Regions from separate parts of the Pseudomonas sp. No.21 genome, predicted to be linked through region 1. Evidence: riboswitches for the same ligand, from Rfam matches in the RefSeq annotation. Region 1 holds a riboswitch; each other region holds the start of a gene.
The links. Region 1 has a riboswitch for cobalamin ahead of ACYJSS_RS21000 (TonB-dependent receptor). Riboswitches for the same ligand answer to the same signal wherever they lie in the genome.

Region 1 (10,084 bases):
GCCGATGGCGGCGGTGGCGATGCCGATGGGCAGGTCCTCGGGGGCGACCAGGGTGCGGGCGGCGACGTCGACCCAGACCAGGAACAGCGCGCCGAGCAGGGCGGCCACCGGCAGCAGGCGACGGTGTTCGGCGCCCACCAGGCGGCGCGCCAGGTGCGGCAGCATCAGGCCGATGAAGCCGATGGCGCCGCTCAGGGCCACCAGCACGCCGGTGAGCAGCGAGGCGCAGAGGAACACCTGCAGGCGTACCCGGCGGGCGCTGAAGCCCAGGCTGATGGCGGTCTGCTCGCCGGCCATCAGGGCGTTCAGCCCCCGGGCCTGGGCGAGCAGGGCGACCAGGCCCAGCACCAGGCACAGTGCCGGCGGCCAGAGCAGCTCCCAGCGTGCGGCACCGAGCCCGCCGAGCATCCAGAACACCACCGAGCTGGCGGCATGGTGGTCGCCGAGGAACAGCAGCAGGTTGACCAGCGCCATGCACAGGAAGGACACGGCGACACCCGCCAGCAGCAGGCGATCGCTTTCCAGGCGGCCGTGGCGGCTGGCGATGGCCAGCACCAGTAGCATGCTGCCCAGTGCGCCGACGAAGGCGGCCAGGGGCAGGCTGAGCACACCGATGAATTCGCCCAGGTAGAGCAGCACCAGCACCGCGCCCAGGGCCGCGCCGGAGCTGACCCCGAGCAGGTGCGGGTCGGCCAGCGGATTGCGCGTGGCCGCCTGCAGTGCGCCACCCACCAGGGCCAGGCCGGCACCGACCAGCGCCCCGAGCAGCACCCGGGGTGCGCGGATCAGCCAGACGATGTGTTCCTGGCCCCGGCTCCAGTCGCCCGCAGCGCTCATGCCCAGGCGCTCGGCGAGGATGCCCCAGACATGTGCCTGGGGCACCGCGGCCGGGCCGAAGCCCAGGGCGGCGATGCAGGAGAGCACCAGCGCCACGACGAGGCCGAGCAGCAGCAGGCGGTAGGCGCCGGGCGTGCGCACCGGGCTCATGGCGCCTTCCCGGCGAAGCGTTCGGGGTGCAGGCCGGCGGCCAGGGTCTCGATGGCCTCGATGTTCTCCACCGAGGGGGTGACGGCGAGGTAGGGCAGGACCAGGAAGCGCTGCTCGCGGATCGCCTCGACCGATTGCAGGGCCGGGTGGGCGAGGAGGAAGTCGCGCTTCTGCTGCCAGCTGCGTTCGCCGTAGTCGACGATCAGGATCACCTGCGGGTCGCGCTCGACCACGGTTTCCCAGTTGACCTGGGTCCAGCTGGCGGCGAGGTCGTCCATCAGGTTGTGGCCGCCGGCGGCGGTGATGATCGCTTGGGGCATGCCCAGGCGGCCAGAGGTGAAGGGGCGGTCCTCGCCGCTGTCGTAGAGGAACACCCGGGGCGCCTCGCCACCGTTGGCCAGGCGCCTGGCCACCTCGGCCTGGCGCGTGCGCAGGGCGGCGACCAGGGCGTTGGCGCGGGCCTCGACGTCGAAGATGCGGCCGAGGTTGTCGAGGTCGCGGTAGAGGTCTTCCAGGCTCGCCGCCTCGCGCGGCATCACGTGGGCACAGGATTCGCTCAGCTCGTACACCGGGATGCCCAGGGGCGCGAGGGTGGCCGGGGTGACCTCGCCGCCCACGCGCATGCCGTAGTTCCAGCCGGCGAAGAAGAAGTCGGCATCGACGTTGAGCAGCGTTTCGATGGAGGGGTATTTGCGCGCCAGCTCCGGCAGGTCGCCCAGGGCGGCCATCAGCCGGGCGTCCGGGGTCTTCCAGCCGCTGATGCCGCTGTAGCCGACCATGCGCGATTGCAGGCCGAGGGCGACCATCATGCCGGTGAGGTTGATGTCCTGGCTCACCGCCCGCTGCGGCGCGCGCTCGAACACCACCTGGCGGTCGCAGCTGGTGACGCGCAGCGGGTAGTCGGTGGCCTGGGCGAGGGGGGCCAGGAGCAGGGCGAGCAGGGCGATCGATGAAGGCTTCATGGGCTGATCCAGGTGATGCGCGGGTGGTCGGCGAGGGGGTGGCGGTCCACCAGCGCGTGCACGCCGAACACCTGTTGCAGCAGCTCGGCGGTGAGCACGTCGGTGGGCGTCCCGCTGGCCACCACGCGGCCTTGGTCGAGGACGTAGAGGCGGTCGCAGAAGGCCGCCGCCAGGTTGAGGTCGTGGAAGCTGGCCAGGGTGCTCAGGCGCAGGCGCCGCAGCTGGTGCAGCAGCTCCAGCTGGTAGCGCGGGTCGAGGTGGTTGGTGGGCTCGTCGAGCAGCAGCAGGCCGGGGCGCTGGACCAGGGCGCGGGCCAGCAGCACGCGCTGCTTCTCGCCGCCGGAGAGGCGGGCGAAGGGGTGCGCGTGGAAGCCGCCCATGCCCACGGTGGCCAGCGCCTCGGCGACCAACGCGGCGTCTTCGGCATCGTCGCCATCGAACAGGCCCTTGTGCGGCGAACGGCCCATGGCGACCACCTCGGCCACGGCGAGGCCGAAGTCCTGGGGGAATTCCTGCAGCACCACGGCGATGCGTTGCGCGCTCCAGCGCGGGGTGCGTCGCCAGAGGTCCTCGCCATCCAGCGCCACCCAGCCGGCGGCCGGGCGCTCGGCGCGGTAGGCGCAGCGCAGCAGGCTGGTCTTGCCGCTGCCGTTGGGGCCGATGAGGCCGACGAACTCGCCCTCGCGCACCTGCAGGTCGATGCCCTGCAGAAGCCAACGGGGGCGAGCGTCGGGTGCCCAGGCGAGGTCGCTGATGTTCAGTGAGGGCATGCCGGGCACTCCTTTCGCCGGATCAGAAGCTGTAGTCGGCGGTGACGAAGAAGGAACGGGGCTGGCCCAGCAGCCATTGCTGGCCGCCGTTCTGCTGGGTGACGGCGTAGCGGCGGTCGAGCAGGTTGTTCAGCTCCAGCCCCAGGCGCGTGTCCGGCAGCACCTGCCAGCCGAGGTTGGCGTCGAGCACGGTGTAGCCGGGCACCTTCACGGTGTTGGCGGCGTCGGCATAGCGGGCATCGACGTAGCGCGCGCCGATGCCGGCGTCCAGGTCATGGCCGAGTGCCTTGCTGACCCAGAGGTTGGCGGTGCGCCGTGGCACGTCGGTGGGGCGGTTGCCGGACCGGGAGACGAGCTGGCCGCCGACGGATTCGTTGAAGTCGTCGTATTCGGCGCGCAGCAGCGAGGCGTTGGCCGAGACGTGCCAGCCCTGCTCCAGGGCCAGTTCCAGGGTCGCCTCCAGGCCGTCGGAAGACTGCTGGCCGATCTGCTGGGTGGGGCGGGTCACCGATTCACGAGAGAGCAGCTTCTTCTTGACGATGTGGTAGGCGGCCAGGGTCCATTCGCCGCGCCCGTCCCAGAACTGTTGCTTGAGGCCGAACTCGGTCTGCTTCGACTCGGTCAGGTCCATCTGTTGCTGGGTGGGGCTGAGGGTGATGAGGTTGCTGACGCCGTCCTCGCTGGTGGAGTACTGGCCATAGAAGGACAGCTGCGGGGTGGCGGCGAACACCAGGCCGGCGCGCCAGTTGCCGCCCTGGATGCTGCGGTCGCTGCGGCTGTTGGCACGCAGGTCGGTGCGGTCGACGTGGTTCTGGTCGCGGCGCAGGCCGGTGACCACGGACCAGCGCTCGCCGAGCTGGGTGCGGTTCTCGGCGAACAGCGCGGCGGTGCGGGTTTCGCTGCGCGAGTGCGGGCGGTAGGCCGAGGCGCTCTGGTAGTAGCCGGGCGCGGGGTTCCAGGGGTCGACGTAGTCGCCGCCGATGTCGGTGTAGGGCGAGTTGTTCAGCAGGTCGAAGCGGATGCGGTTGAACTCGCCGCCGACCAGGGTGCGGCTGTCGAGGCCGAACAACGAGTGGTCGAAGGTGAAGGTCTGGCGGTCGCCGATCTGCTCCTGCTCGTGCTTGATGCGCAGGTTCTCGGCGCGCTCCAGCTGGCCCCGGCCGGCGTCCCAGGTGTAGGCCTCGGCGTTGCGCCAGTAGCGGCGGCTCTTGATGTGGTAGAGCTGGTTGCTGGCGCTGAAGCCTTCGCCGGGCGTCCAGTCGGTGACGAGCCGGGTCCACTGGTCGTTGTAGTGCTGCTCGGCGTTGTGCAGGTTGTAGTTCTTCTCCTTCAGGCTGTCGCGTAGGTGGCCGTCGATCAGCGGCGTGCCGAAGTAGTTCATCGGCGTGAGGTCGCCCTGGTCATGGGCCAGGGTGAAGGCCAGGTCGTCGCTGGCCTGCCAGCGCAGGGCGGCGCTGAGGCCGAGGTTCTTCGAGTCGCCCCGGTCGATCCAGCCGTGGCTGGTTTCGCGGTTGAGGTTGAGGCGGTAGCTGAGGGTGTCGGTGAGCGAGCCGCCGCTGTCCAGGGCCATCTGCTGGCGGTCGTCGGAGCCGTAGCCCAGGCGCAGGCGGTTGCGGATCTCGCCGTCGAAGGGCTTCTTCGGCACCACGTTGATCACCGCGCCCGTGGCGCCTTCGCCGTAGAGCACCGAGGCCGGGCCACGGATCACGTCGATGCGTTCGACCATCCACGGGTCGGTGGGGAAGGTGGTGGTGCCCATGCCGGTGTAGAAGCGCGTGCCGTCGTACAGCTGCATCACCGAGGCGTGGCCGGTGAAGCCCCGGGCCGAGAGGGCGGTGCCGCCGTTGCCGGGGGTGCCGATGTGGGTGATGCCGGGGCTGCGGGTCACGGCGTCCTGCACGGTGGCGTTGTTGCGTGCGCGCACTTCGTCGCCGCTGATGGCGCTGGTGCTGGCCGGGGTTTCCAGGGCGGAGAGGCCCAGGCGCGAGCCGGCGGGCACGGGCGTGTCGAGGCGGATGGTCGTGTCGTCCGCCTGGTCGGTGACGGCGGTGGCCGGTAGCGCCAGGGTGCCGTCTTCGGCGTGCAGGGCGAGGGAAATGGACAGCGCGAGCAGGCCGAGGGCGGCGCTCGCCGGAGCGTTGGAGCTGAAGGTACGGGTCATGTCGTTCCTATCACGTCAGGAATGAATGGAGCCCGGAGGGAATGCAAAGGCGCGCGCGGGCGCGTGCACCCGTGCGAGAAACCGGCCCGTGCCCGCCCACCGCGGGTTTGCCTATCGATGCTCCAGGCCGGTCTCCGGGCTTGCGAGGATCACGTCGCATCCGCCTTCCCATGCCATGGGCACAGTGGCGTATCGGATGCAGCGCTCGCTTACCGTTGCGGGGGCAGCGCCGGACTGGTCCTGATGGACGCACCGGCTTCCCGTTTAACCCCACGCACGACGGCGTGGGACACCTGGAACGGCGCGCATATGACCATCCGCGCGCTCGGGCGTCAACGTTGAAATCGTGCGCGGGATGGCGCAATCCCCCTTCCCAGAGCCGTAGCGACGTTGCCGGAATGCCTTCCTTATTGTCATATCAACAATGTTGATTTGAGATTCTGCGCTCACGTATCGTCCGTCCACGGGCTGCAGGGCGATTCCCTCGCAGGGCCGCCCGCCATCCCCCCGAAACCGCTCGCCGACCCCGGCAGAGCCAGGAGCCTCGAGATGACCGATACCCCGAACAGATCCATCCCTTCCGGCCTGCAGATCCTCCAGGCGGTGATCGACGGCAAGCTGCCCGCGCCCTCCATCGGCGAGACCATGGCGATGAAGGCGGTGGGCGTCGAGCCCGGGCGTATCTTCATCGAGGCGCGGCCGGATGTACGTCACCTCAACCCGGCGAACACCGTACACGGCGGTTTCGCCGCCACCTGCCTGGACGGTGCCGCGGGCCTGGCGCTGTTCACCACGCTGCCCGGCGATACGCGGTATTCGACGGTGGACCTGGGCGTGAAGTACCTGCGCCCGCTCAAGGCCGGCGAGGTGTACAGCGTGGAGGGCTGGGTGGTGGAGCGCACCCGCAGCCTGGCGTTCTGCGATGCCCATATCCGCGATGCCGCCGGCACGCTCTGTGCCCGCGCCACCACCACCTTCAGCGTGAGGGACTGAGCCATGCGCGAACTCATCGTCAAGGGCGCGGGGCGCCTGGCCTGGGAGGAGGCGCCGTCACCGGTGCTGGATTCGCCGCTGGCGGCGCTGGTGCGGCCCATCGCCTCGGCCTCCTGCGACCTCGACCGGCGCCTGATCGCCGGGCTGACACCGTTCAAGCCGCCCTTCGCCCTGGGCCACGAATGCGTGGCCGAGGTGCTGGACGTGGGCGCGCAGGTGGGCACGGTCAAGCGCGGCGACCTGGTCTCGGTGCCCTGGAAGATCGCCTGCGGCACCTGCCGCCAATGCCTGGCCGGGCGCAGTACGGCCTGCACGGGCGTCGCCCGGCATGCGGCCTATGGCGTGCCGGCGGGCGGGCACTGGGGCGGGCTGTTCTCCGAGGTGGTGCGGGTGCCTTTCGCCGACGCCATGCTGGTACCGCTGCCCCCGGGGCTGGACCCGGTGGCCGTGGCCAGCGCCAGCGACAACCTCACCGATGCCTGGGTGGCCACCAGCCGCCCGCTGGCGACACGGGAGGAGGCGAGGGTGCTGGTGGTGGGCGGCACCGAGAGCCTGGGCATCCTCGCGGTGCAGATGGCCCGCGCCGCCGGGGCGGCCGAGGTGGATTACCTGGATGGCGACGGCTACCGCGACGAGCTGGCCGTGCGCAGTGGCGCGACCCTGCGCAGCGGAGCCGATGGCGCGCTGAACGAACGCTACGACCTGGTGGTGTCGGCCACCCGCGACCCGCAGGCGCTGCGTACCGGCCTGCTGGCGCTGGCGCCGGGCGGGCATTGCTCGTGCATCGGCATCATCTTCGAGGACCCGGCCATCCCGCTGTTCGGCCTGTACATGCGCGACGTCACCCTTTCGGTCGGCGCCTGCAGCGTGCGTCCGCACATCCCCCGGGTGCTGGAGCTGGTGGAGCAGGGCCATTGCGACCCGCTGCTGGTGAGCCCCAGCGTGGTGCCCTGGGAAGAGGCCACCGAGGCATTGATCCGGCCGCTGGCCAAGTGCATCGTGGTGCGCGAACGCATCACCACGGCGGGTTGATCAGTCGAGGCGGGCGGCCAGGGATTGCATGACCGAGTGCCAGGCGACCCGGCCGTCGGTGTCGGTGGTGTCCAGCGCGGCGCGGATGGCCTGGCGTTCCAGGTCGGTGGCGCGGCGCTCCACGTCATGGCCTTCCGGGCTGAGGGAGAGACGCTTGTAGCGGTGCTGTTCCGGGTCGCGTTGCTGGGTCACCAGGGCGCGTTCGAAGAGGTGGGTCAGCGGGCGGTGCAGTGCCTGCTTGCTGACACCGAGGAGGGCGGCCAGCTCGCCGACGTTGATGCCTTCGACGCGCCGGATGGCGTAGAGGATGCGGTGGTGGACGCGCGACAGGCCGAGGGTTTCCAGGTAGGCGTCGGCGTCCAGGGTGAGGCCGCGGAAGCCGAAGTGCAGCAACTCCAGCGCGACATCCAGGTCGTCCAGGCGTCTGATGTCTGCGGAGTCCAGTTTGATTTTCCTGTCGATGACCATGGGCAGCTCCCGGGCGCGATGGGCGGGGATGCTACCGGCGCCGCCGGTGGTGGTCCAGTTGCAACGACAGCGGGCGCCGGCATTGGGCCGGCCCGCGAACAGGAGCATTGAAGACATGAAACTGATCTACGCAGGGGCGTCCCCCTTCGCTCGCAAGGTCCGGGTGCTGGCGCTGGAATCCGGCCTGGCGGCTGGCATCGAGATGCTCGATACCGCCGTGCTGCCGATCAAGGAGAACGCCGAGGTCAACCGCGCCAACCCGCTGGGCAAGATCCCGGTGCTGATCACGAGCGAGGGCGAGGCGCTGTTCGACAGCCGCGTCATCTGCGAATACCTCGATGCCCTGCAGAGCGGCGACGCCTTCTTCCCCCATGGTGCCGAGCGCTGGACCTGCCTGACCCGTGCGGCCCTGGCCGACGGCCTGATGGATGCGGCGCTGCTGGTGCGCTACGAGGGCGCCATCCGCCCCGAAGCGCTGCAGTGGCAGGACTGGAAGGACGGCCAGCTGGGCAAGATCCATCGCGCGCTGGATGCCCTCGAAGCCATCGCCGACCAGCTCCACGGCCCGCTGGACATCGCCCAGATCGCCGTGGGTTGCGCGCTCGGCTACCTCGACTTCCGCCTCTCCGACCTCGGCTGGCGCCAGGGCCACCCGGGGTTGGAGCGCTTCTTCGCCACCTTCTCCGAGCGCGACTCGATGAAGGCGACGGTGCCGGCCTGACACCTCTTCGCCAGAACCTTCGTCGATGTGCGCACTGCGCTCCGGGCGCAGTGGCTTGCGTAGGGTGGCGTAGAGCGAAGCGAAACCCACGCGGTGGCCGTGACGGGACGCCATAAATGCCCCGCAAGGCACCGTGCTTGAGGCTTCGCATCACGTTCACCACAGAGCCCATGAATTCGCTCCCACGGTCGTGATGCTTCCCGCAGGAGCGAGCTCCGCTCGTGAGTCGCCCTCAGTCCGTCGCCAGCGCCACGGCGCGTGCCTGGTGCGCCCGGGCCAGGCGGAACAGGCCGAAGGCGGCGAGGGCGAAGGTGACGTTGAGGCCGATCATCGGCAGCGCGCTGTCGTTCTGCAGGGCGCTGAGCAGCAGGCCTGAGAGCGTGGCACCGGCCATCTGGGCGAAGCCGATGAAGCCGGCGGCGAGCCCCGCGCGGGTCGGGTTGGGGATCACCGCGCCGGCCACCGAGCCGGGCAGCACCATGCCGGCACCGAGGGTGAGCAGCACCTGCGGCAGCAGCAGGCCGGGCACCGAAGGGCCGGCGGCGAGCAGCACGGCGAGGGTGATCAGCGCACCGGTGGCCACCAGCGCGGTGCCGATGCCCACCAGGCGCGCCGGGCCCCATTTCATGATGAGGCGGTTGCTGAGGATGGCGCCGGTGATCAACCCCGAGACGATGCCGCCGAAGACCAGCCCGTACTGGGTGGGGCTCAGGCCGAGCTGGCCGACGAACACCCGCGAGGAACCGGCGATCACGCAGAACATGGCGCCGTAGGTGCCGGCGATGGCGAAGGAGAAGGCACGCACCTCGGCCCCCTTGAGCAGTTCGCGGTAGTTGCCGGCGAGGGTGGCCAGGCGCCCGGCGAGTGGGTCCTTGGCCTGGTTGCTTTCGCGGTAGAGCAGGGTGCAGGCGAGCAGGGCGAGGATGCCGATGATCACCGTGGCCACCACCACCGCCCGCCAGGAGCCGGCCTTGGCGGCGATCAGACCGCCGATGACCGGCGACAGCATGATGGTGCAGAGCATGCCGATCACGGTGAGGGCCATGATCGGGCCGGCCTTCTCGCGCCACACGTCGCGCACGATGGCCCGGGCCACCACCAGCGCCGCGCAGGCGCCGAGGCCCTGCAGGGCGCGCCCAGCGATGAACTCCGGCATGGAATGGGCGAAGGCCATCCACAGCGAGGCCAGCACGTAGGTGGCGACCCCCGCCAGCAGCACCGGCTTGCGGCCGATGCGGTCCGACAGCGGGCCGAAGAACAGCTGGCCGACGCCGAAGGCACCGACGAACACCGAGAGCGCCACTAGGGATGAGCCGGGCGCTGCCGCCAGGCCGTGCTCGATGGCGGCGAGGCTGGGCAGCAGCATCTGGGTGGACATCTCGCCCAGGCCGCAGAGGACGATGAGCAGGGTCAGCAGCAGGCCGGAGCGGCGGGTGGCGTCCACGGATGAGTCCTCCGGTGGGCGACGGGGTTTGCGCACCAGCACCAGGGTGCACAGTGCCGGCAGGAACAGCAGGGTGAGCAGGGTGCCGACCAGCACGCCGCCGATCAGCACGAAGGCCAGGGACGACCAGAACACCGAGAGCGTCAGCGGGATGAAGGCCAGGGCCGCTGCCAGGGCGGTGAGCACCACCGGGCGGGCGCGGCGCACCGTGGCTTCGATGATGGCTTCGCGCACGTCCTGGCCGGCCTCGCGGTTCTGGCGGATCTGGTCGGTGAAGATCAGCGTGTTGCGCATGAGGATGCCGCCGATGCCGATCAGCCCGAGGATGGCGTTGAAGCCGAAGGGCTGGTCGAACAGCAGCAGGGTCGGTACGGCGCCGATCAGGCCCAGCGGCGCGGTGGCGAAGACCATGAACATCACGCCGAAGGAGCGCACCTGGAACATGATCACCACCAGGGTCAGCAGGATCATGATGGGGAACAGCGCGGCCAGGGCCTTGTTGGCCTTGGCGCTTTCCTCCACGGGCCCTGCGATCTCCACCCGGTA
Region 2 (10,084 bases), on a different contig from region 1:
ACTTCTCGCACCTGCGTGCCGAGCGCGCCCGGCAGCGCCATGGCAGCGTGGCCCAGGCCGCGACCACCCTGCTCGGCCACCTGGGCCTGGCCGCCGGGCTGCTGGAGCGTCGCGCCGACGCGTTGTCCATCGGCCAGCAGCAGCGCGTCGCCGCTGCCCGCGCGCTGATCGGCCAGCCGGAGCTGGTGATCGCCGACGAACCCACCTCGGCCCTGGACGCCGACGCCCGGGAAAGCTTCCTGCAACTGCTCTTCGGCGAATGCCGCGAGGCGGGCGCCAGCCTGCTGTTCGTCAGCCACGACCAGAGCCTGGCGCCGCTCTTCGATCGCAGCCTGTCGCTGCTTGAACTGAACCGCGCCGCGCGCCCGCAGGAGGCCTGAGATGTACCTGTTCCGCCTGGCCCTGGCGAGCCTCGCCAACCGTCGTTTCACCGCCCTGCTCACCGTCTTCGCCATCGCCCTCTCGGTCTGCCTGCTGCTGGCGGTCGAGCGGGTGCGCACCGAAGCACGCGCCAGCTTCGCCAGCACCATCAGCGGCACCGACCTGATCGTCGGCGCCCGCTCCGGCTCGGTGAACCTGCTGCTGTATTCGGTGTTCCGCATCGGCAACGCCACCAACAACATCCGCTGGGACAGCTTCGAAACCCTCACCCACAACCCCAAGGTGAAATGGGCCATCCCCATCTCCCTGGGTGATTCGCACAAGGGCTACCGGGTGATGGGCACCAGCGAGGCCTATTTCGAGCACTACCGCTACGGCCGCGCCCAATCGCTGAGGCTGGCCGAGGGCAAGCCCTTCGCCGACATGTTCGACGTGGTGCTCGGTGCCGAGGTGGCCGAGGCGCTGAAATACAAACTGGGTGACAAGGTGGTGCTGTCCCACGGCGTCAGCACCGTCAGCCTGGTGCAGCACGACGACAAGCCCTTCACCGTGGTCGGCATCCTCGAGCGCACCGGTACGCCGGTGGACCGCACCCTGCACATCTCCCTCGCGGGGATGGAGGCCCTGCACGTCGACTGGCAGAACGGCGTGCCCGCGCGTGGTGCCGGCAAGGTCAGCGCCGAGCAGGCCCGCGCCATGGATCTGCAACCCAAGGCCATCACCGCCTTCATGCTCGGCCTCAACAGCAAGATCGCCACCTTCGCCGTGCAGCGGGAGATCAATGAATACCGCGGCGAACCGCTGCTGGCGATCCTCCCCGGCGTCGCCCTGCAGGAGCTATGGAGCCTGATGGGCACGGCCGAGAAGGCGCTGTTCGTGGTTTCCCTGTTCGTCGTGCTCACCGGGCTGATCGGCATGCTCACCGCCATCCTCACCAGCCTCAACGAGCGCCGCCGCGAGATGGCCATCCTGCGCTCGGTGGGCGCGCGGCCCTGGCATATCGCCAGCCTGCTGGTGCTGGAGGCCTTCGCCCTGGCGCTGGCCGGCGCGGTGCTCGGGCTGGTGCTGCTGTACCTCGGCATCGCCCTCGCCCAGGGTTATGTACAGGCCAACTACGGTCTCTACCTGCCGCTGGCACTGCCGAGCACCTATGAGTGGACGCTGCTGGGCGGTATCCTGGCCGCCGCCCTGCTGATGGGCGCCGTGCCGGCCTGGCGCGCTTATCGGCAGTCCCTGGCCGACGGCCTGTCCATTCGCCTGTGAGCCCATGATGAAACGCGCCCTGCTGGCCCTTCCGGCCCTGATCCTGCTGACCGCCACCGGCCTCTGGGCCGGTGAGGTCCGTGAACTGACCTGGTCCGAGCTGATCCCCGCCGACGCTCCGCCGCCCCCACCTCCCGCCCCCATCCACGACCTCTCGCAGCTGGCCGACTCCCTCGCCGCCGAAGCGGGCCCGGCCGCCATGCAGCAGTCGCCGTCCGCTCCGGTGGTGCCGACGCTGGACGGCCTGGAAGTGAAACTGCCGGGCTACATCGTGCCGCTGGACGTGACCGAGGAAGGCCGGGTGACCGACTTCCTGCTGGTTCCCTACTTCGGTGCCTGCATCCATGTGCCGCCACCGCCGTCCAACCAGATCGTCCACGTCACCAGCGAGCTGGGCGTGCTGATGGACGCGCTCTACCAGCCGTTCTGGATCGAAGGGCAGCTGCAGGTGAAATCCAGCACCAGCGAACTGGCCGAAGCGGGCTACCAGATGGAAGCCAGCAAGATCTACCCCTACGAGACGCCCGAGAGCTGATAAGCAAGCCTGCTAACGAACTCGCCGCGGCATTGAGCTAGATCAAGGTGCCGCGTTTCGTGCTCCCCGAAACTGAGCCCAGCCAACACAAGCTCAAGACCTCGGAGCCCTTAAATGAAAACGCAGTTCCTAGCCGCCTCCCTCCTCGCTCTCGCTGTGGCCGCCCCGGTGGCCCATGCCCACCAGGCGGGTGACATCCTCGTCCGTGCCGGTGCCATCACCGTCAACCCGAAAGCCGACAGCTCTTCCGTCAAGGTAGACCGCGGCCCCCTGGCCGGCGCCGACCTGGGCGGCAAGGCGACCATGGACAGCGACACCCAGCTGGGCCTGAACTTCGCCTACATGCTGACCGACCACTTCGGTCTGGAACTGCTGGCCGCCACCCCCTTCGAGCACGAAGTGAAGATCAAGGGCACCGCCCTCGACGCCGCCAACGGCAGCCTGGGCTCGCTGAAGCACCTGCCGCCGACCCTGAGCGTCGTGTACTACCCGCTGGAATCCCAGTCGGCCTTCCAGCCCTACCTGGGCGCCGGCATCAACTACACCTGGATCTATGACGAGCACGTGGGCAGCGGCGCGACCGCAGCCGGCTTCGACAACCTCCGCGTGAAGAACTCCTGGGGCCTGGCCTGGCAGGTCGGCGCCGACTACATGCTGACCGACAACATCATGCTCAACGCCCAGGTGCGCTACATCGACATCGACACCCGCGCCTATGTCGACAACACCGCCCTGGGCGTACGCGCCAAGGTGGACGTGGACGTCGACCCGTGGGTCTACATGGTTGGCCTGGGCTACAAGTTCTAAGCCCAACCGCAATGAACAAAGGCGCCTCCGGGCGCCTTTTTCGTTGGCATCACCGGCCCATCTGGTGGGATGAAAAAAGGCTTTTTGCGTTAAGTGTTGCTAGAGGATTTGAGCCCAGCTGAGTGCTGAGTTTTGCTGGTACTTCTGGTTTCGCCCTCCCGGGCGAGTCCCTTTTCCAGTCGCTGGAACGCCAGCCCGGTGAAAAGGAACCAAAAAACTTGCCCCTCCATACGGGGCTGGCGGCTGCTCCAGCTTTCTTCGCCCAACGCATCACATCGATGTACGCCCCCAGCGCGCACGTAGTGGCGGCAGCTCTCGTAGGATGGCGTAGAGCGAAGCGAAACCCATGCGGTGGAGGGCGTCCGGAAGACACCGTGCTTGAGCCCTTGCTTTAAAACCACAACAGCCAACGCAGACAGAGCGCAAAAAAAAGGCGCCTCGCAGGCGCCTTTTCCATTCGCCTCAGCGGCCCAGCAAGCGGGCCAGGCCGACCGCCAGGGGCGTCGGCTCGGGGAAGGCGAAACGCTCCAGCAGACGGCTATTGTCCGCCAGGGAATGGCGGATATCGCCTGAGCGCGCATCGGCATGGCTGATGGCCGGCAGTTCGCCCACCACGCTGCCGATGGCGGCGAGCAGGTCCTTCAGGCTGGTGGAGCGCTGCAGGCCGACGTTCACCGGGCCGGCCTCGATGCCTGGGTTCTCCAGCGCCTGCACCAGCACCTGCACCAGGTCGCCGACATAGACGAAGTCACGGGTCTGCTCGCCATCACCGAAGATGGTGATCGGCGTGCCGGCCAGGGCGCGCTCGGTGAAGATGCTGATCACCCCGGAATAGGGCGAGGACGGGTCCTGGCGCGGGCCGAAGATGTTGAAGAAGCGGAACACCGCTGGCTCCAGGCCATGCTGGCGGCGGTAGAAATCCAGGTACTGCTCGCTGGCCAGCTTGTCCACCGCGTAGGGGGTCAGCGGTGCCACGGGGGTGTTCTCGTCGATGGCCTGGCCTTCGCCGTTCTGGCCGTAGACCGAGGCGCTGGAGGCGAACACCACGCGCTTCACGCCATGCTCGCGCATGGCTTCGCACACATTGAGCGTGCCGATGAAGTTGGCCTGGTGGGTGGCCACCGGGTCGTCCACCGAAGCCGGCACCGAGGCCACGGCGGCCAGGTGCGCCACCGCCTTGCAGCCGGCCATGGCACGGCTTACCAGTGCGGCGTCGGCGACGTTGCCTTCGATGAGTTCCACGCGCGGGTTGTCCAGCGGCAGGTTGCTGCGCTTGCCGGTGGAAAGATCGTCGAGCACGCGCACGGCGTGCCCGCGCGCCAGCAGTGCGTCGACCAGGTTGGAGCCGATGAAGCCGGCGCCGCCGGTAACGAGGATGGGGAGGTCAGCCATGGCGGTAGTAACGGTCCAGGAGTGCGGGCAACGCCGCGCGCCAGGCGCGGGGCTTGATGCCGAATGTATGGAGGATCTTCTTGCAGGCCAGCACCGCGTGCTGGGGCTCGTCCGCCGCATCGGGGCGGGCGGCGTGGGCCTGGGGGGTGATTTCCTGCACCTTCAGCGCGCGCAGGTTGCGGGCCTCGGTGAGCACCGCCTGTCCAAGCGCCAGGGTGGTGGTCGCCTCATGGCCGCCGTAGTGGTAGGTGCCCCAGAGCGGCGCAGCGCAGTCCAGTTGCTTGAGCACGGCGAGCATCACCCGCGCGGCGTCGTCCACCGGCGTCGGGTTGCCGCGGCGGTCGTCGGCCAGCATCAGCTCGTCGTCCCGCTCGGCACGGGCGAGGAAGCGCCCGAGGATGCCCTCGTTGCTGTCGTCCAGCAGCCAGCCGAAGCGCAGCAGCACATGCTTGGGGCACATGGCACGCACGCTCTGCTCGATGCGCCACAGGGACTGCCCGCGAAGGCTCAGGGGAATGGTCTCGTCCTTCTCGTTGTAGGCCGTCGCCCGGGCACCATCGAAGACGCGGTAGCTGGAAGGCTGCAGCAGGACGATGCCGTGGTGCTGGCAGAGCTCGGCGAGACGCTCGACCGCGCGTTCCTGCGCGGCGAAACGGACCGGGCTGGCCTCCTCGGCCTGGAACCAGTCGAAGTAGTAGGCGAGGTTGATCACCGCATCGGGGCGGGTGTCGTCGAGCAGCTGGGTCAGGCTGGCGGCATCCCAGCCCTGTTCGGGCGGGCGCGGGGCGAGGAACCCTACATCATCCTCGGCCCCCAGGCGGATAAGCGCCTGGCCAAGGGCATTGCCACCGCCCAGGAGCATCAAGCGCATACGCATAGACAGAAGGTCGCTTAAAGCCAGTGGGTGTTATCGATCAGGCCATGACCCCGCACCGGCGCCATCCCTGTGACCAGGAGGTTCGCCAAGACGGGGCATCAGGCACGCAAGCCGGCGGTCGTTTCCGACCGGGGAACACGCATTCTGCTTATTTCCCGGCGCTGCGTCACTAGCGGCGCGCCATGCGGCACGCCTCGTCAGTCGTCGTCACCCCCTGCGGGGCGATAGAGATGGGCGTGATCGGGGTGGTAGAGCGAGGAGTCGGTGAAGCCTTCGGCGGCCAGCACGCGCCCCACGAGGATCAGCGCGGTGCGACGGAAGTCCTTGCCCGCCACCCGCTCGACGATGTCCGCCAGCGTGCCGGTCACCCAGTCCTGGTCGGGCCAGCTGGCGCGGTGCACCACGGCCACCGGGCAATCGGCGCCGTAGTGCGGCAGCAGTTCCTCGACGATGCGCGGCAGGTGGCTGACGCCAAGGTGCACCGCCAGGGTCGCGCGGTGCTGCGCCAGCTCGGCAAGGGACTCGCCCTCGGGCATGCGCGTGCGGGTGGCGAAGCGGGTGAGGATCAGCGTCTGCGAGATGTCCGGCAGGGTCAGCTCGGTGCCGAGCAACGCGGCGCAGGCGGCGGTGGCGGTGACGCCGGGCACCACCTCGTAGGGAATGCCCAGCACGCGCAGGTGGCGGATCTGCTCGCCGATGGCGCCATACAGCGAGGGGTCGCCGGAATGCACGCGCGCCACGTCCTGGCCGCACCCATGGGCCTCGGCCAGCAGGCGGACGATCTCGTCCAGGTGCAGTTCGGCGGTGTTCACCACCTGCTCGGCACGATGCCCGTCGAGCACCGCTTCCGGCACCAGGGAACCGGCATAGAGGATCACCGGGCAGCTGCGGATCAACCGCTGGCCCTTGACCGTGATGAGCTCCGGATCGCCGGGGCCGGCGCCGATGAAATAGACCGTCATGGGTTATCCACATCCTCGGGAATGCAGGCCAGCGCACAGGTGGCGCGGGGGCTGCGGCGTTTTTCCACCAGCAATCGCGCAGGCCGGCCGGCCAGGGCTTCGGCATGCAGCAGGGCCGCGGCCTCGGCAATGCCGGGGCTGCCGGTTTCCCGCAGGGCGACGGCCGAGGTACCGGACAGCCGCCCCTCGCAAGCCGCCAGCTCGGTGGCCGGCAACAGCGCCAAGGGCAGGTGAAGGGACAGCGCCAGTGCCCGCAGCCCGGGCTCGTCGGCCTTGCTGTCGACGCTGGCCAGGGCACTCAGGTCGCCGACCGCCAGGCCACGCTCGGCCAGGGTGCTGTCCAGCAACTCGCGCAGTTCGCGCTCCGGGCAGCCGCGCCGGCAGCCGAGGCCGGCCACGCGGATCATCGGCCTGCCCTGTAAAGCAAGACCCCGCGAAGGGCCGGGCCCTGCGCGGGGTCGATCGATGGCACGGCCCGGCTCACGCCAGGTCTTGGCTCGCGGAACGCTGGTACAGCCAGGCGGCGGCCCAGCCCAGGGCGCCCCAGAACAGCGCGTTGGTGATCAGCGAGGCGGCGATGAACTCGTGTTCCAGGGCTTCCGGCGCCAGGCTCGAATGCACCTCGGGCTGCGGCGCGCCAACCACGTGGGGGATCACCAGCAACGCCAGCCCGACGATGCGCAGCACCCAGTTGCGGCCGAAGGCGATCAGCGCCAGGCCGGCGGCGGTGGAGGCGGCGGTGCCGATCCACCAGACCTGGCGCTGGGCCAGGTCGGCGGCAGCGGTGCCCGGCAGCTCCGGCGGCAGGCCGAGGGACGGCGCCAGGGCGAAGGTGGCGAAACCGGCTAGGCCCCAGAGCAGGCCCTGCCAGGCGCGGGTCGGGCCACGCAGGCTGAACAGTGCGGCCAGGAGCAGGGCGAAGCCCACCGCCACCACCAGGTTGGCGCCACCGGTGGACAGCGTGCGCTGCCAGCCGTCTTCCGGTGCCCAGGCTTCGGCGTCGTGTTCATGGGCGGGCGTGCCGGCGGCATGCTCGTGGCTGTGCTCGGCCTGTTCGGCCGGTGCCGAGTTCTCGAAGGTTTCCGCGTGGAGGATCAGCGGGGTGACCCACAGGCTCTGCAGCAGGGTCAGCACGATGGCGGCGAAGAGACCGGCGAACCCGGCGGTCTGGGCGATGCGCTTGATCACGGGTGCGCCCTCAGTGGCAGGGGAAGGCAGAGCTGTGGCGGGTGTCGTGGGCCGCGTTGTGCACCGCCTCGATGTGCGAGAAGCCGGCGAAGTACACGAGCGACAGGCCCAGGAGGCTGGCACCGATGGCGATGGCCAGGCGTTTGGACAGGGGGACGGCGGCGGCCGAATGGCTCAGTGTGCTGCTGGACATGGTGCTTCCTCTGCGTGCGGGTGAGTCGGCAAGAGGAACGCGTGCGAAGAAAGCGGCCGCTACGGCACCGCATTTCCGGCATGCGCCCGCCCACCGCGGGTTGCCAAAAACTGATCAGGCCGGTCTCCGGGCTTGCGACGCCAGCCGAGGCTGGGCGGGTTTGCCTTCCCATGTCCGCTGGACACAGTGGCCTACAGATCCCTACGTGCGCTTACCGTTGCGGGGGCAGCGTCGGACTCGCCCTGGGGCACACCGACTTCCCGTTTCACCTCGCGCGCGACGGCGCGAGACACCTGAAAAAACCGCACAAGGACATCACGAGACCGACCGGCCGTCAACCGCCGCGATTGACCGCCGCCCCCGGCCTGCGTAGCCTTCGGCCCTTCGAGGTTCTGCGGCCGCGCGCCGCAGCTAAGAGGGAACACGGCCGAGCCGTGGCTGCCCCCGCAACTGTGAACAGCTGAGGCCTTATCCACAGCCACTGCCCTTCGGGCGGGAAGGCGGAGAGGCGGCGCATCGCGCCAGGCTGTGAGCCAGGAGACCTGCCTCGGCGAATTTCCAGACAACCGGGCGGGGTGATCCGGTGGCGAATCGGGCCCTCCGTGCCCTCGTCCCGCGCGCCCGCCGATCCGATCGACTCCCAGCGAAGGGCTGCCGCGCATGAAAACCCTGGCCAAACTCCCCGTCACCATCGTCACCGGCTTCCTCGGTGCCGGTAAGACCACCCTGCTCCGCCACATGCTCGACAATGCCGAAGGCCGCCGCATCGCGGTGATCGTCAACGAGTTCGGCGAGCTGGGCATCGACGGCGAGATCCTCAAGCAATGCTCCATCGGCTGCACCGAGGAAGAGGCCGTGGGCCGCGTCTTCGAGCTGGCCAACGGCTGCCTGTGCTGCACCGTGCAGGAAGAGTTCTTCCCGGTGATGCGCGAACTGGTGGCGCGCCGTGGCGACCTCGACCAGATCCTCATCGAGACCTCCGGCCTGGCCCTGCCCAAGCCCCTGGTACAGGCCTTCCAGTGGCCCGAGATCCGCAGCGCCTGCACGGTGGACGCGGTGATCACCGTGGTCGACAGCCCGGCCGTGGCCGCCGGCACCTTCGCCGCCCACCCCGAGCAGGTGGACGAGCAGCGCAAGCAGGACCCGAACCTCGACCATGAGTCGCCCCTGCACGAACTCTTCGAAGACCAGCTGGCCAGCGCCGACCTGGTGATCCTCAACAAGGCCGACCTGCTCGACGCCGACGCCCTGGCCGCCGTGCGCGCCGAAGTGGCCGAGGAGCTGCCGCCGGCGGTGAAGATCGTCGAAGCCAGCGCCGGCAAGCTGCCGCTCTCCGTGCTGCTGGGCCTGAACGCCGAGGCCGAGGCGCACATCGACAGCCGCGCCACCCACCACGACCACGAAGGGCACGAGGACCACGACCACGACGAGTTCGACTCCTTCCACGTCGACCTGCCGGAAGTGGAGGAAGCCGCCCTGCTGGCCGCCCTCGGCCAACTGGTGGAGCGCCACGACGTGCTGCGCATCAAGGGCTTCGCCGCCATCCCCGGCAAGCCCATGCGCCTGCTGGTACAGGGCGTCGGCAAGCGCTTCGACAAGCACTTCGACCGCCAGTGGCTGGCCGACGAGACCCGCGCCACCCGCCTGGTGGTGATCGGCCAGGAGCTGGACCCGGCCACCATCGCCAACGAACTGCGCACCGCCCTGGCGTAACCGCCGAACCGGCTCCTCTCCCCCGGGAGAGGGCCGCACCACCGAGCCAAGGCCCGAGCCATGCACCTGCTGCGCACCCAACCTGGCGGCTTCGTCCCCGACGACGGCATCGCCCACCTGGCCCAGACGCCCGCCGAGCTGGTGATCCTGTGCAGCGGTGATTCGCACCTGGCGCTGCTGGCCGAGGCCGCCCGCGAGCTGCCGGCGGACTACCCCAGCCTGCGCCTGGCCAACCCCATGCAGCTGCAGAACCACGCCTCGGTGGACCTCTACGTCGACGAGGTGCTGCAGCACGCCAAGGTCATCCTCATCTCCGTGCATGGCGGCGTCGGCTACTGGCGCTACGGCATCGAGCAACTGGTGGCCCTGGCCGAACGCGGCACGCAGCTGATCCTGGTGCCCGGCGACGACCGCCCCGACCCGGAGCTGGCCCGCCTGTGCACGGTCCCGGCGGAGGACGCCGAGCGCTGCTGGCAGTACCTGCGCCAGGGCGGCCTGGACAACGCCCGGCAACTGTTCGCCTGCCTCGCCAGCCGTTGCCTGGGCCGCGACTACCCCTGGCTCGCGCCCAACACCCTGCCCCGCGTCGCCGTGCATCACCCGCGCCAGCGCCCGGCCCGCCTCGAACACTGGCGCGCCGACTGGCGGGAGGGCCAGCCGGTGGCAGCCCTGCTGTTCTATCGCACCCACCTGCAGGCGGCGAACACCGCCTTCATCGACGCCTTCTGCGAGCGCCTGGCCGCCGTCGGCATCAACCCGCTGCCCATCGCGGT
Region 3 (10,084 bases), on a different contig from region 1:
GCCCGCGCCCTTTTGGCCCATGTTGCCCACGCTGGCCTGCACCTGGTGGTAGTCCTCGTAGAGCGGCTTCTTGCTGGTCAGCGCCACCAGGCCGCCCGGCAGGCTGCGGCCATAGAGCACCGAGGAGGGGCCCTTGAGCACGTCGATGCGCTCGAGGAAGTACGGGTCCACCTGCAGCGAGCTGTAGGTACCGCTGTCGCCCATGGTCTTCAGGCCGTCGAGGTAGACGTTGTCCACGCTGTTGTCGGCGAAGCCGCGCATGACGATGTAGTCGTAGCGGTTCGAGGCGCCCACCTGGCCGGTGAAGATCCCGGGGGTGTAGCGCACCGCCTGCTGCACCGTCTTCGAGCCCTGGTCGTCGATCTGCTCGTGGGTCACCACCGAGACGGTCTGCGAGGTTTCCAGCAGCGCCTTGCTGGTCTTGGTGGCGATCTGGCTGTGGGTGGCCAGGTAGCCTTCCTCGCTGCCCAGCGCATTGCCCAGGGCGAACACCTGGGTCGACGGCACCTCCAGCGCGCCCTGGGTCTTCACCTCGCGCAGCACGTAGCTGCCATCGCCCAGGCTCTCGGCCTGCAACGGCGTGTCGCCGAGCAGGCGGCCCAGCGCGCCGTCCACCGACCAGGCGCCGTTCAAGCCCGGGGATCGCAGGCCACGGGTCTGCTCCGGGGTGGCGGAGAGGTTGATCCCGGCTTCGCGGGCGAAGCGGTTGAGCACCTCGTCCAGCGGCCCGGCGGGGATGGCGTAGCTGCGGCTGGCGGCGCTCGTGGCGTCCTCGGCGAAGGCCGGTGCGCCCGGCAGCGTGGCCGCCAGCGCAGCGGAAAGCAGGGCGCCGCGTACGGCAAGGGCGAGGCGGGAGGCGCGAGGTGCGGTCATGAAGGCTTCCGTGAAAGGCAAAAGTTAATGGGATTCATTCCCTTTGCCGGACGTTGCGGAAAAACCCGCCAAAAAAGATTTCAGGCCCTGGCCTGTACCGTCACCCACCAGCGGGTGCGGTAGTGCACCTCCACCGGCAGCGTGCGGGTCAGGAGCTCCAGCAGCTTGTCGGTGTCGTCCAGGCGGTACACGCCGGAGAGGCGCAGGTCGGCGATGGCCTCGCTGCAGGCCAGGCGGCCGTTGCGGTAGCGCGAGATTTCGGCGAGGAAGTCGGCCAGGCGCATGCCACGGGTGACGATCAACCCGTCGGCCCAGGCGGCTGCGTCCATGTCCGGCGCCTCCAGCGCGCGTGCGGCGTACTCGCCGACTTCGAAGCGCTGGCCGGCACCGGCCACTGCAGCGCCGGCACCGGCCAGCGGGGCGATGCTCACCGTGCCCTCGGCGACGCTCAGGCGGGTGGCGGCCTGCTCCTGGCGGACCACGAAGCGGCCACCCAGGCTCTCGAACAGGCCATGGCGGGTGCGCACGCGCAGGGGGCGCGAGATGCCCGTCGTGGCGTCAGGGCCGCTGTCGACGAGGATCTCGCCACGCTCCAGGAGCACCAGGCGCTGATGCTCGTCGAAGCGCACATCCACCGCGCTGTCGGTGTTCAGGTGCAGTTGCGTGCCATCGGCCAGCGCCACGTGGCGGCGCTCGCCGACGGCGGTGCCGTAGTCGGCGCCCAGGCGCGGCCAGGGCGTCAGGTCGCGGGCCAGCCACAGGGCGGAACCGCTGACCATGGCCGCCGACAGCAGCTTCAGGGCCTGGCGGCGGCGCAGGCGCTGGGCCGAGGTTTCCAGGGTCTGCATCAGCGTGCCGGCGCCGGGCACGGCTTTCAGCGAGCTGGACAGTTCGTCGTCCAGCACCTGCACGCGCTGCCAGGCCTGTTCATGGTCCTGGTGAGCGGCGCGCCAGTGGTCGCAGGCGCGCTGCAGCTCGGCATCACCGCTGGCGGAGCGCAGGCGCACCAGCCAGTGGATGGCCTGGCGCACCACCTGCGCATCGGTCTGGGGCGAGGCGCTCATTCGGCGAAGCGCAGCTGGTAGCAATGGAACAGGGCGTCGGCGACATGGCGCTCCACCGAACGCAGGGAGATGCCCATGCGCTCGGCCACCTGCACATGGGTCAGCCCCTCGCACTGGGCCAGCAGGAAGGCGGTGCGCACCTTCGGCTTCAGGCCATCGAGCAGGCGCGCGATGCGCTCCAGCAGCTCGAGGATCTGCTCGCGCTCCTCCAGGCTCGGCGTCTGCGCCTCCGGCAGGTGGGCGAGGGATTCCAGGTAGGCCCGTTCCAGCTCCTCGCGGCGCCAGTGGTCGATCACCAGCCCCCGCGCGACGGTGCGCAGGAAGGCGCGTGGCGTGGCGATCTCCAGCTGCTCGCGGCGGGCGAGCAGGCGCAGGAAGGTGTCCTGGGCCAGGTCGGCGGCATCGGCGGCGTTGCCGAGGCGGCCGCGCAGCCAGTTCTTCAGCCAGCCGTGATGGTCGCTGTAGAGGCGTTGCACACTGAGATGGGGAGACGACATGGGGTCACCGAAGAATCGGTAGCAAATGAAAATTAATCGCATTTTCTTGATGCGCGAAGGGATTTGCAACGTTGGCGTGCAGGAAAAGGGCGGCCGGTCATGTCGAACCGTCCGCCCTTGCTTCGCGTCCTGCCAGGTGCTGGTGCCGCCTCAGCGATACCAGCGCGGGGTGTACACCCAGTCCGGGCCGTCGGGGCGGGGAATGCGCCGGGTCAGTGACGAGCCGATGATCACCAGGGTGCGCATGTCCACCTGTTCCGGGCGCAGCTCGCCGAGGCTGGTGAGCGTCAGCGCCTCGGCCGGGCGACCGATGTCGCGGCCCAGCACCACCACCGTTTCCGGGCGGCGGTGGCGGGCGACGATTTCCAGCGCGCGGGCCAGCTGCCAGGGGCGGGCCCTGGAGATGGGGTTGTAGAAGGCCATGGCCAGGTCGGCGGCGCCGGCGTGGTCGAGGCGCTGCTCGATCACCTCCCAGGGCTTGAGGTTGTCCGAAAGCGAGATCAGGCAGAAGTCATGGCCCAGGGGCGCACCGGCCTTGGCGGCGGTGGCCAGGGCGGCGGAGACGCCGGGGAACACCTGCAGCTCCACCTGCAGCCAGCGCGGGTCGCGGTTGTCGTCCAGGGCTTCGAGCACGGCGGCGGCCATGGCGAACACCCCAGGGTCACCCGAGGACACCACCACCACCCGGCGCCCGCTGGCGGCCAGCTCGAAGGCGTGGCGGGCGCGTTGCAGCTCCTCGCGGTTGTCGGTGCAGTGCAGCACCTGCTCCGGGCGGAAGGGCCCGGCCATGCGGATGTAGGTCTCGTAGCCCAGCAGGTCCTCGGCCTCGTCCAGGGCGCGGCGCGTGGCCGGGACCATGAACTCGGCGGCGCCCGGACCCAGGCCCACCACCGTGAGGCGGCCACGGCGCTGGCCGACGCGCTCCACCTCCAGCGGCTGCGCGGCGCGGTACAGGCGGATGCCGGAAAGGTGCTGGTGCAGGGGCGGCAGCGCCTTCTCGTCGATCACGAAGCGCAGCGGCACGCCGAGTTCCTCGGCGCTGGCGGCCAGCGTGGCGTCGGCCATGCGTTCGGGGGCGGCCAGCAGGCAGGCGAGGGCGCCACCGGCCAGCCCGGCGGTTGCCAGGGCCTGGCGCACGCCGGCTGCATCCGCATCACCGTCGATGCGCGCGGCCACCACGCGGGGGTGGATCAGCAGCTCGTCGCGGGCTTCCACGCGCTGCTCGGCGGTGACATGGATGACCCGCCGGGCCTGTTCCGCCAGGGGCAGGTTCGCCGCCTCCAGCCAGGGTGCCTCGCCCTCGACGCGGACGGGCTCGCCACCCAGCAGGTCGGAGACGAAGCGCTTGCCCTGCTCGATATCGGCCAGGGCATAGCCGGCTGGCGGTTCCAGCAGGCAGGTGCCGAAACGCAGTTCGCCGCTGGTGGTGATGGCCGGGGCCACCTCCAGTTGCGCGGCGATCTCGCGGGCCATGCGGTTGACCCCACCGAGCCCGCCCAGCAGCGGCACCACGGCGCTGCCGTCCTCGGCCACCGCCAGCACCGGCGGCTCGGCGCCCTTGCTGGCCAGTTGCGCGGCGAGGCTGCGGATGAGGATGCCGGCCGCGCACAGGGCGATGATCGGCCTGTCGTCGCGGTAGAGCCCGCGCATGGTCTCGCCGAACTCGGCATAGGTCGCGTCGGCACCCTCGACGCGCCCGGCCAGGCCGAGCACGCGGGCCTGTGGATAAAGCGCCTGGATGCGCCGGGCGACGGGCAGGCCGCCCTGGCCGAGCAGCAGGATGGCCGGGGCCTTGCGCGGGTCCATCAGCCTCTCCACTTCTGGCCGGGGACCAGGATCATCGAGAAGTAGGGCGAGGCCATCGGGTCCACCTCGTGCAGCGGCACGATGCGCTGGTTGCTCATGGTGGCGCGCTCCACGTAATGGGCGCGGCCGTCCAGGCCCAGCTCGCCGAGCACCCGGCGCACCTTGTCGAAGTTGCGCCCGAGCTTCATCACCACCGCCGCTTCGGCGTCCGCCAGGCGCGCTTTCAGTTCATCCTCCGGCAGCACGCCGGAGAGCACCGAAAGGCTCTGGTTGCGGTACACCAGCGGCACGCCGAGCACTGCGGCGCTGCCCAGCATGGAGCACACGCCCGGCACCACCTCGGCCTCGTAGCGCCCGGCCAGGCGGTCGTGCAGGTACATGTAGGAGCCGTAGAAGAACGGGTCGCCCTCGCAGATCACCGCCACGTCGCGCCCGGCGTCCAGGTGCTGGGCGACCTGCTGGGCGGCGGTGTCGTAGAAGTCGCTGATCACATCCTCGTAGGAGAGCGGCGGCTCCAGCTTCTCGGTGGTCACCGGGTAGACCAGGGGCATGCGCAGCTGCGACGCCACCAGGTGCTGCTCGATGATGCCGAAGGCATTGCCGCCCTGGCCCAGGTTGGCCTTCGCCTTGGCCACGAAGTAGCCGACCACGGGGGCCGACTGCAGCAGGCGCAGGGCCTTGAGGGTGATGAGCTCGGGGTCGCCGGGGCCCACGCCCAGTCCGATCAGCCGGCCCTTGCCGGAACGTGCCTGCGCACCCATCACTCCACCTCCGTGGCCAGGGCGTTGATCGCCGCTGCGGCCATCGCGCTGCCGCCACGGCGACCACGCACGATCACGTAGGGCACGCCACGGCTGTCGGCGTCGAGCATGTCCTTGGATTCCGCCGCGCCGACGAAGCCCACCGGGAAGCCGAGGATCAGCGCCGGCCTCGGCGCGCCGGCGTCGAGCATCTCCAGCAGGTAGAAGAGCGCGGTGGGCGCGTTGCCGATCACCACCACGCTGCCTTCCAGGTGTTCGCGCCAGTGTTCCAGGGCCACCGCCGAGCGGGTGTTGCCCAGCGTGCGGGCGAGCTCCGGCACGCCGGCGTCGTTGAGGGTGCAGATGACCTTGTTGTCCGCCGGCAGGCGCGCGCGGGTCACGCCCTCGGCCACCATGCGTGCATCGCAGAGAATCGGCGCGCCTGCGGCGATGGCGGCGCGGCCGGCGGCACCGGCACCGGGGGAGAAGCGCAGGTCCTGCACCACGTCGACCATGCCGCAGGCGTGGATCACGCGCACGGCGAGCTTCTCCAGGTCCGGCGGGATGGCGGAGAGGTCCGCCTCGGCGCGGATGATGGAGAAGGAGTGGCGATAGATCTCCTGACCATCGCGGATGTAATCGATCATTCGGTGGAGCTCCAGCTGTCAGGCGTGGCGGCCAGCCAGGCGGCCGCCGCGTGTATGTCCAGGTCGCGCGCCAGCGGGCGGCCGAAGCCACCGGCGCCGTCGTCGCGTCGATAGAGGTCGTAGTGGCCGTCGCCCGTGGCCAGCAGCGTCAGCGGCGCCACATGGGCGGCGGCGCAGGAGCGCGGGCAGCCGCACAGGTGCACCCGCGCGCCGTCGGGCAGTGTGGCGGCGAGTGTCAGGGCGTCGGCCTTGGTGTCGGCCAGGCCCTTGGCGCAGCCGGCCGACCCGGTGCAGGCCTGGAGGCGCGCCAGTGGCGCGTCGGCCTCGGTGCACAGGCCCAGGGCGGCGAGCCCGGCCAGCAGCGGGGCGGTTTCCCGCTCCGGCACGTTGGGCAGCAGCACGGATTGCCAGGGCGTCATGTGCAGGCTGCCGTCGCCGTGGCGCCGGGCCAGTTCGGCGAGGGCCAGCAACTGGCCGGCCTGCAGGCGCCCCAGGGGCGGGAGGGCGCCGACCAGCCACAGCCCGGCCTGCGCCTGCGGCAGCACGCCGATGGGGCGCAGGTCGGTGGCGACGCGGCGCCAGCCAGCCGCGTCCTGCAGGGTAAAGGGCAGGCGCTGGCGCAGTTCGGCCAGCAACTGGCCGGCACCCAGGCTGCCGAGCAGGTCGCGCATGCGGGCCTGCTGCGGCGCGGCCCGTTCGAGGAAGAGCTCCAGCAGCGCTTCCACCAGGGCCGGCACCTGGGCGCCGGGCACCGCCGCCAGGGCGGGCGCGTCGCTGGCCTCGCGGGGTGGGCAGCCGGCCAGGCCGAAGGCGAACAGGCCGTCCTTGCCGGGCTCCATGGCGGCCAGCCAGATGTCGTTGGGGTGGTCGAGCATCGCCAGGGCCTCGCCGCCGTCCAGCAGCAGGGCGAACTTGGGCGAGAGCACGTGGAAGCGCGGGTTGTCCTCCAGCAGGGCCAGCAGGCGCGTGGCCAGTGGGCGGACGTCCTGCAGCGCGCTCGGGTCGAGCCCGGCGGCGGGGCTGACCATCAGGTTGCGTACATCGTCCGCACCCGGCGTCGCAGCGCCCAGGCCGATGGCCAGCAGCTCGGCGATCAGCGCCTGTTCGCGGCCCGGATGCACGCCGCGGATCTGCAGGTTGGCGCGGTTGGTGGCCTCCAGCACGCCGCCGGAATGGCCGTGGGCGGCCAGCGCCAGGGCCTCGGCGGCACCGGCTTGCAGGCGGCCGCAGGGCAGCTTGATGCGGCAGATGCCGCCGTCCTTGGCCGGGACGATGCGCAGCAGCCCCGGGCAGGCCGAGGGGCGGACGGATGGAGCGCTGGAGGGAGCGTGGTTCACCGTGGTCACCGGGTCAGTTGCCGCGGCGACCGTGTCCCCCCGCAAGGGAACCCTGGCACCGAGACACCCCGCTCGATGCGTGCACACGCGACTGGTGTCACCGGCAGGTCTCCTGGCTGGCAGGTCGGTATCCGTCGCGGCCTTCCCGGTTTCCCAGTGGCACGGATCGCGAGGACTCGCTGCATACAGTTGCGGGGGCAGCCACGGCTTTGACCGTGTTCCCTCTTAGGCCGGGCGCAGTGGGCGCTCCGGCAACCGGTGAAGGGCGCTATTATGCCCGCTTTGCGCGGCTGTGGGATGCGGCTGGTTGTCGGATGCCCAACGGACGCGGCACGGTCGGATACGAGGAAAACTGCATGCAGCCCTGGCTGACACTGGTGGGGATAGGCGAGGACGGCTACGCCGGCCTGGGCAAGGCTGCGCGCCATGCCCTGCTGGCCGCCGAGGAGGTGGTGGGGGCGCCGCGCCAGCTGGAATTGCTGCCCCGCTGCATCCGCGCCCGGCGCAGTACCTGGCCCAGCCCCTTCTCCCTGGAGCCGCTGCTGCAACGGCGTGGCGCGCCGCTCTGCGTGCTGGCCAGTGGTGACCCGATGCTGTTCGGCGTCGGTGCCAGTCTCGCGCGGCAACTGCCCGCCGACGAGCTGCGCGTGCTGCCGGCCCCCTCATCCGCTTCCCTGGCCGCAGCGCGCCTGGGCTGGCCGTTGCAGGACACCACGCTGGTCTCCCTGGTGGCGCGCCCGTTGGCGGCGCTCAACCTCCATGTGCATGACGGCGCCCGCCTGCTGGTGCTGAGCAACGATGGCGAAAGCCCCGCTGCCATCGCCGCGCTGCTGGACGAGCGCGGCTTCGGCTCCAGCGCCATCACTGTGCTGGAGCACCTGGGCGGCCCGGCCGAACGGCGCATCGACGGCGTCGCCGGGGACTGGTCCGCCACCCGGGTCGCGGCCCTCAACCTGGTCGCCATCGACTGCCGTGCCGGCGAGCAGGCCCGGCGCCTGCCGCTGACCTGCGGCCTGCCCGACGACGCCTATCGCCATGACGGCCAGCTAACCAAGCGCGACGTGCGCGCCATCACCCTTGCGCGCCTGGCGCCGCAGCCGGGGCAGCTGCTCTGGGACGTGGGCGCCGGCAGTGGCTCCATCGGCATCGAATGGATGCGCGCCCATCCCACCTGCCGTGCCATCGCCATCGAGGTCGACGAAGGCCGCCAGGCGCATATCCGCCATAACCGCGACGCCCTCGGCGTGCCCGGCCTGCAACTGGTGGCCGGCCAGGCCCCCGCCGCACTCGCTGGCCTGCCCGCGCCGGATGCGGTGTTCATCGGCGGCGGCGTCACCGAGCCCGGCGTGCTGGAGCAGTGCTGGGACCGGCTCAGGCCCGGCGGCCGCCTGGTGGCCAACGCCGTGACCCTGCAGAGCGAGGCGGTGCTGGTGGCCTTCCGCGACGCCCATGGCGGCGAGCTGACCCGCATCGCCATCGCCCAGGCCCAGCCCCTGGGTGGCTTCGATACCTGGCGCTCGGCCTTGCCGATCACCCTCCTCGAGGTGGTGAAGCATGCGTAGGTGGGTGCCGAGCGCAGCGAGGCCCAACGCTGCCGAGTCTTGCCCTGCGCGAGCCCGCCATGCGTGACGAAACCCCCGAGCAGCCCGCGCCCCTGCGCAGCGGCTACACCACCGGCAGCTGCGCCACCGCCACCAGCCTGGCAGCGGCGCGCCTGCTGCTGGGCGGGGTGGCGAGCGACGCGGTGGAGATCGTCCTGCCCAAGGGCCAGCAGGTGCTGATGCGCCTGGAGTTCTGCCGGTCGATCGACGGCGGCGCCGAGGCCGGCACGCTCAAGGACGCCGGCGACGACCCGGACGTGACCCACGGTGCGCTGATCTACGCCCAGGTGCGCCTGGCCGACGAGCCCGGGGTGCGCTTCCACGCCGGCCCCGGCGTCGGCACCGTGACCAGGCCCGGCCTGACCCTGGCGGTGGGCGAGCCGGCGATCAACCCGGTGCCGCGGCAGATGATGACCGAGCACCTCACGCAACTCGCGCTGGAGCACGGCCACCCCGGCGGCTTCGAGGTCACCGTCTGCGTGCAGGGCGGCGCCGAGCTGGCGCTCAAGACCATGAACCCGCGCCTGGGCATCCTCGGTGGGCTGTCGATCCTCGGCACCACGGGTATCGTCCGGCCCTTCTCCTGCGCGGCCTACATCGCCTCCATCCATCAGGGCATCGACGTCGCTCGCGCCAACGGCTTCACCCACCTGGCCGCCTGCACCGGCAATGCCAGCGAGGACGCCATGCGCCGGCGCTACGGCCTCGACGACACCGCCCTGATCGAGATGGGCGACTTCGCCGGCGCCGTGCTCAAGCACCTGCGCAAGGCGCCGGTGGAAAAACTCAGCCTGTGCGGCGGCTTCGGCAAGATCAGCAAGCTGGCCGCCGGGCACATGGACCTGCACAGCCGCAGCTCCAGCATCGACCTGCCACTGCTCGCCGAGTGGGCCGCCGGCCTGGGCGCCGATGCCCAGCTGCAGGACGCCATGCGCGGCGCCAACACCAGCCAGCAGGCGCTGGCGCTGGCCCACGCCGCCGGGATACCCCTGGGCGATGCGGTCTGCGCCCATGCCCTGGCCTTCGCCCGCCGCACCGTCCCGGCCGGCGTGGCCCTGGAAGTCTTCGCCATCGATCGCCAGGGCAACCTGGTCGGCCAGGCGCTGGAGCGACCATGACGCGCATCCTCCTGCTGGGCGGCGTCACCGAGGCCCTGGCCCTGGCAAGGCGCCTGGGCCCCGAGCACGTCTACAGCCTCGCCGGCCTCGGCAAGGTGCCGACGGACCTCGACTGCCAGGTGCGTGTCGGCGGCTACGGCGGTGCCGAAGGGCTGGCGCGCTACATCGACGAAGCCGGTATCGGCCTGCTGCTCGACGTGACCCACCCGTATGCCGCGCGGATCAGCCACAACGCCGCCCGCGCTGCCGGGCTCGCCGGCATTCCCTGCTGGGCCCTGCGTCGCCCCGGCTGGCGCGCTAGCAAGGGCGACGACTGGCGCGAGGTTGCCGATTGGGCCGGGCTGGTCGACGCCCTGGCCGCCTTCCAGCGTCCCTTCTTCACCCTTGGCCGCGAACCCCTG

Region 2: another riboswitch for cobalamin. It lies ahead of ACYJSS_RS27090 (CbtB domain-containing protein); the one in region 1 lies ahead of ACYJSS_RS21000 (TonB-dependent receptor).
Region 3: another riboswitch for cobalamin. It lies ahead of cobG (precorrin-3B synthase); the one in region 1 lies ahead of ACYJSS_RS21000 (TonB-dependent receptor).

What each region holds. Positions count from the first base shown of each region.
Region 1 is NZ_BAAJNO010000010.1:45,314-55,397, forward strand. Features, by position in the region: gene ACYJSS_RS20985 (FecCD family ABC transporter permease) at 1-987, opposite strand, end outside; gene ACYJSS_RS20990 (ABC transporter substrate-binding protein) at 984-1,949, opposite strand; gene ACYJSS_RS20995 (ABC transporter ATP-binding protein) at 1,946-2,719, opposite strand; gene ACYJSS_RS21000 (TonB-dependent receptor) at 2,742-4,880, opposite strand; cobalamin riboswitch at 4,989-5,192, opposite strand; gene ACYJSS_RS21005 (PaaI family thioesterase) at 5,430-5,873, shown strand; gene ACYJSS_RS21010 (zinc-dependent alcohol dehydrogenase) at 5,877-6,905, shown strand; gene ACYJSS_RS21015 (MarR family winged helix-turn-helix transcriptional regulator) at 6,906-7,490, opposite strand; gene ACYJSS_RS21020 (glutathione S-transferase) at 7,489-8,094, shown strand; gene ACYJSS_RS21025 (MFS transporter) at 8,327-9,472, opposite strand; partial or broken gene ACYJSS_RS21030 (efflux RND transporter permease subunit) at 9,557-10,084, opposite strand, start outside.
Region 2 is NZ_BAAJNO010000017.1:33,261-43,344, forward strand. Features, by position in the region: gene ACYJSS_RS27045 (ABC transporter ATP-binding protein) at 1-380, shown strand, start outside; gene ACYJSS_RS27050 (ABC transporter permease) at 382-1,644, shown strand; gene ACYJSS_RS27055 (DUF3299 domain-containing protein) at 1,652-2,179, shown strand; gene ACYJSS_RS27060 (OmpW/AlkL family protein) at 2,294-2,986, shown strand; gene ACYJSS_RS27065 (NAD-dependent epimerase/dehydratase family protein) at 3,449-4,378, opposite strand; gene ACYJSS_RS27070 (sugar nucleotide-binding protein) at 4,371-5,255, opposite strand; gene cobM (precorrin-4 C(11)-methyltransferase) at 5,453-6,217, opposite strand; gene ACYJSS_RS27080 (cobalamin biosynthesis protein) at 6,214-6,624, opposite strand; gene ACYJSS_RS27085 (CbtA family protein) at 6,698-7,405, opposite strand; gene ACYJSS_RS27090 (CbtB domain-containing protein) at 7,416-7,598, opposite strand; cobalamin riboswitch at 7,699-7,910, opposite strand; cobalamin riboswitch at 7,969-8,162, shown strand; gene cobW (cobalamin biosynthesis protein CobW) at 8,259-9,311, shown strand; gene cobN (cobaltochelatase subunit CobN) at 9,372-10,084, shown strand, end outside.
Region 3 is NZ_BAAJNO010000017.1:52,908-62,991, reverse strand. Features, by position in the region: gene ACYJSS_RS27190 (TonB-dependent siderophore receptor) at 1-873, opposite strand, end outside; gene ACYJSS_RS27185 (FecR domain-containing protein) at 954-1,937, opposite strand; gene ACYJSS_RS27180 (sigma-70 family RNA polymerase sigma factor) at 1,934-2,434, opposite strand; gene cobJ (precorrin-3B C(17)-methyltransferase) at 2,585-4,240, opposite strand; gene ACYJSS_RS27170 (precorrin-2 C(20)-methyltransferase) at 4,240-5,001, opposite strand; gene ACYJSS_RS27165 (precorrin-8X methylmutase) at 5,001-5,627, opposite strand; gene cobG (precorrin-3B synthase) at 5,624-6,973, opposite strand; cobalamin riboswitch at 7,050-7,239, opposite strand; gene cbiE (precorrin-6y C5,15-methyltransferase (decarboxylating) subunit CbiE) at 7,321-8,526, shown strand; gene ACYJSS_RS27150 (cobalt-precorrin-5B (C(1))-methyltransferase) at 8,586-9,683, shown strand; gene ACYJSS_RS27145 (cobalt-precorrin-6A reductase) at 9,680-10,084, shown strand, end outside.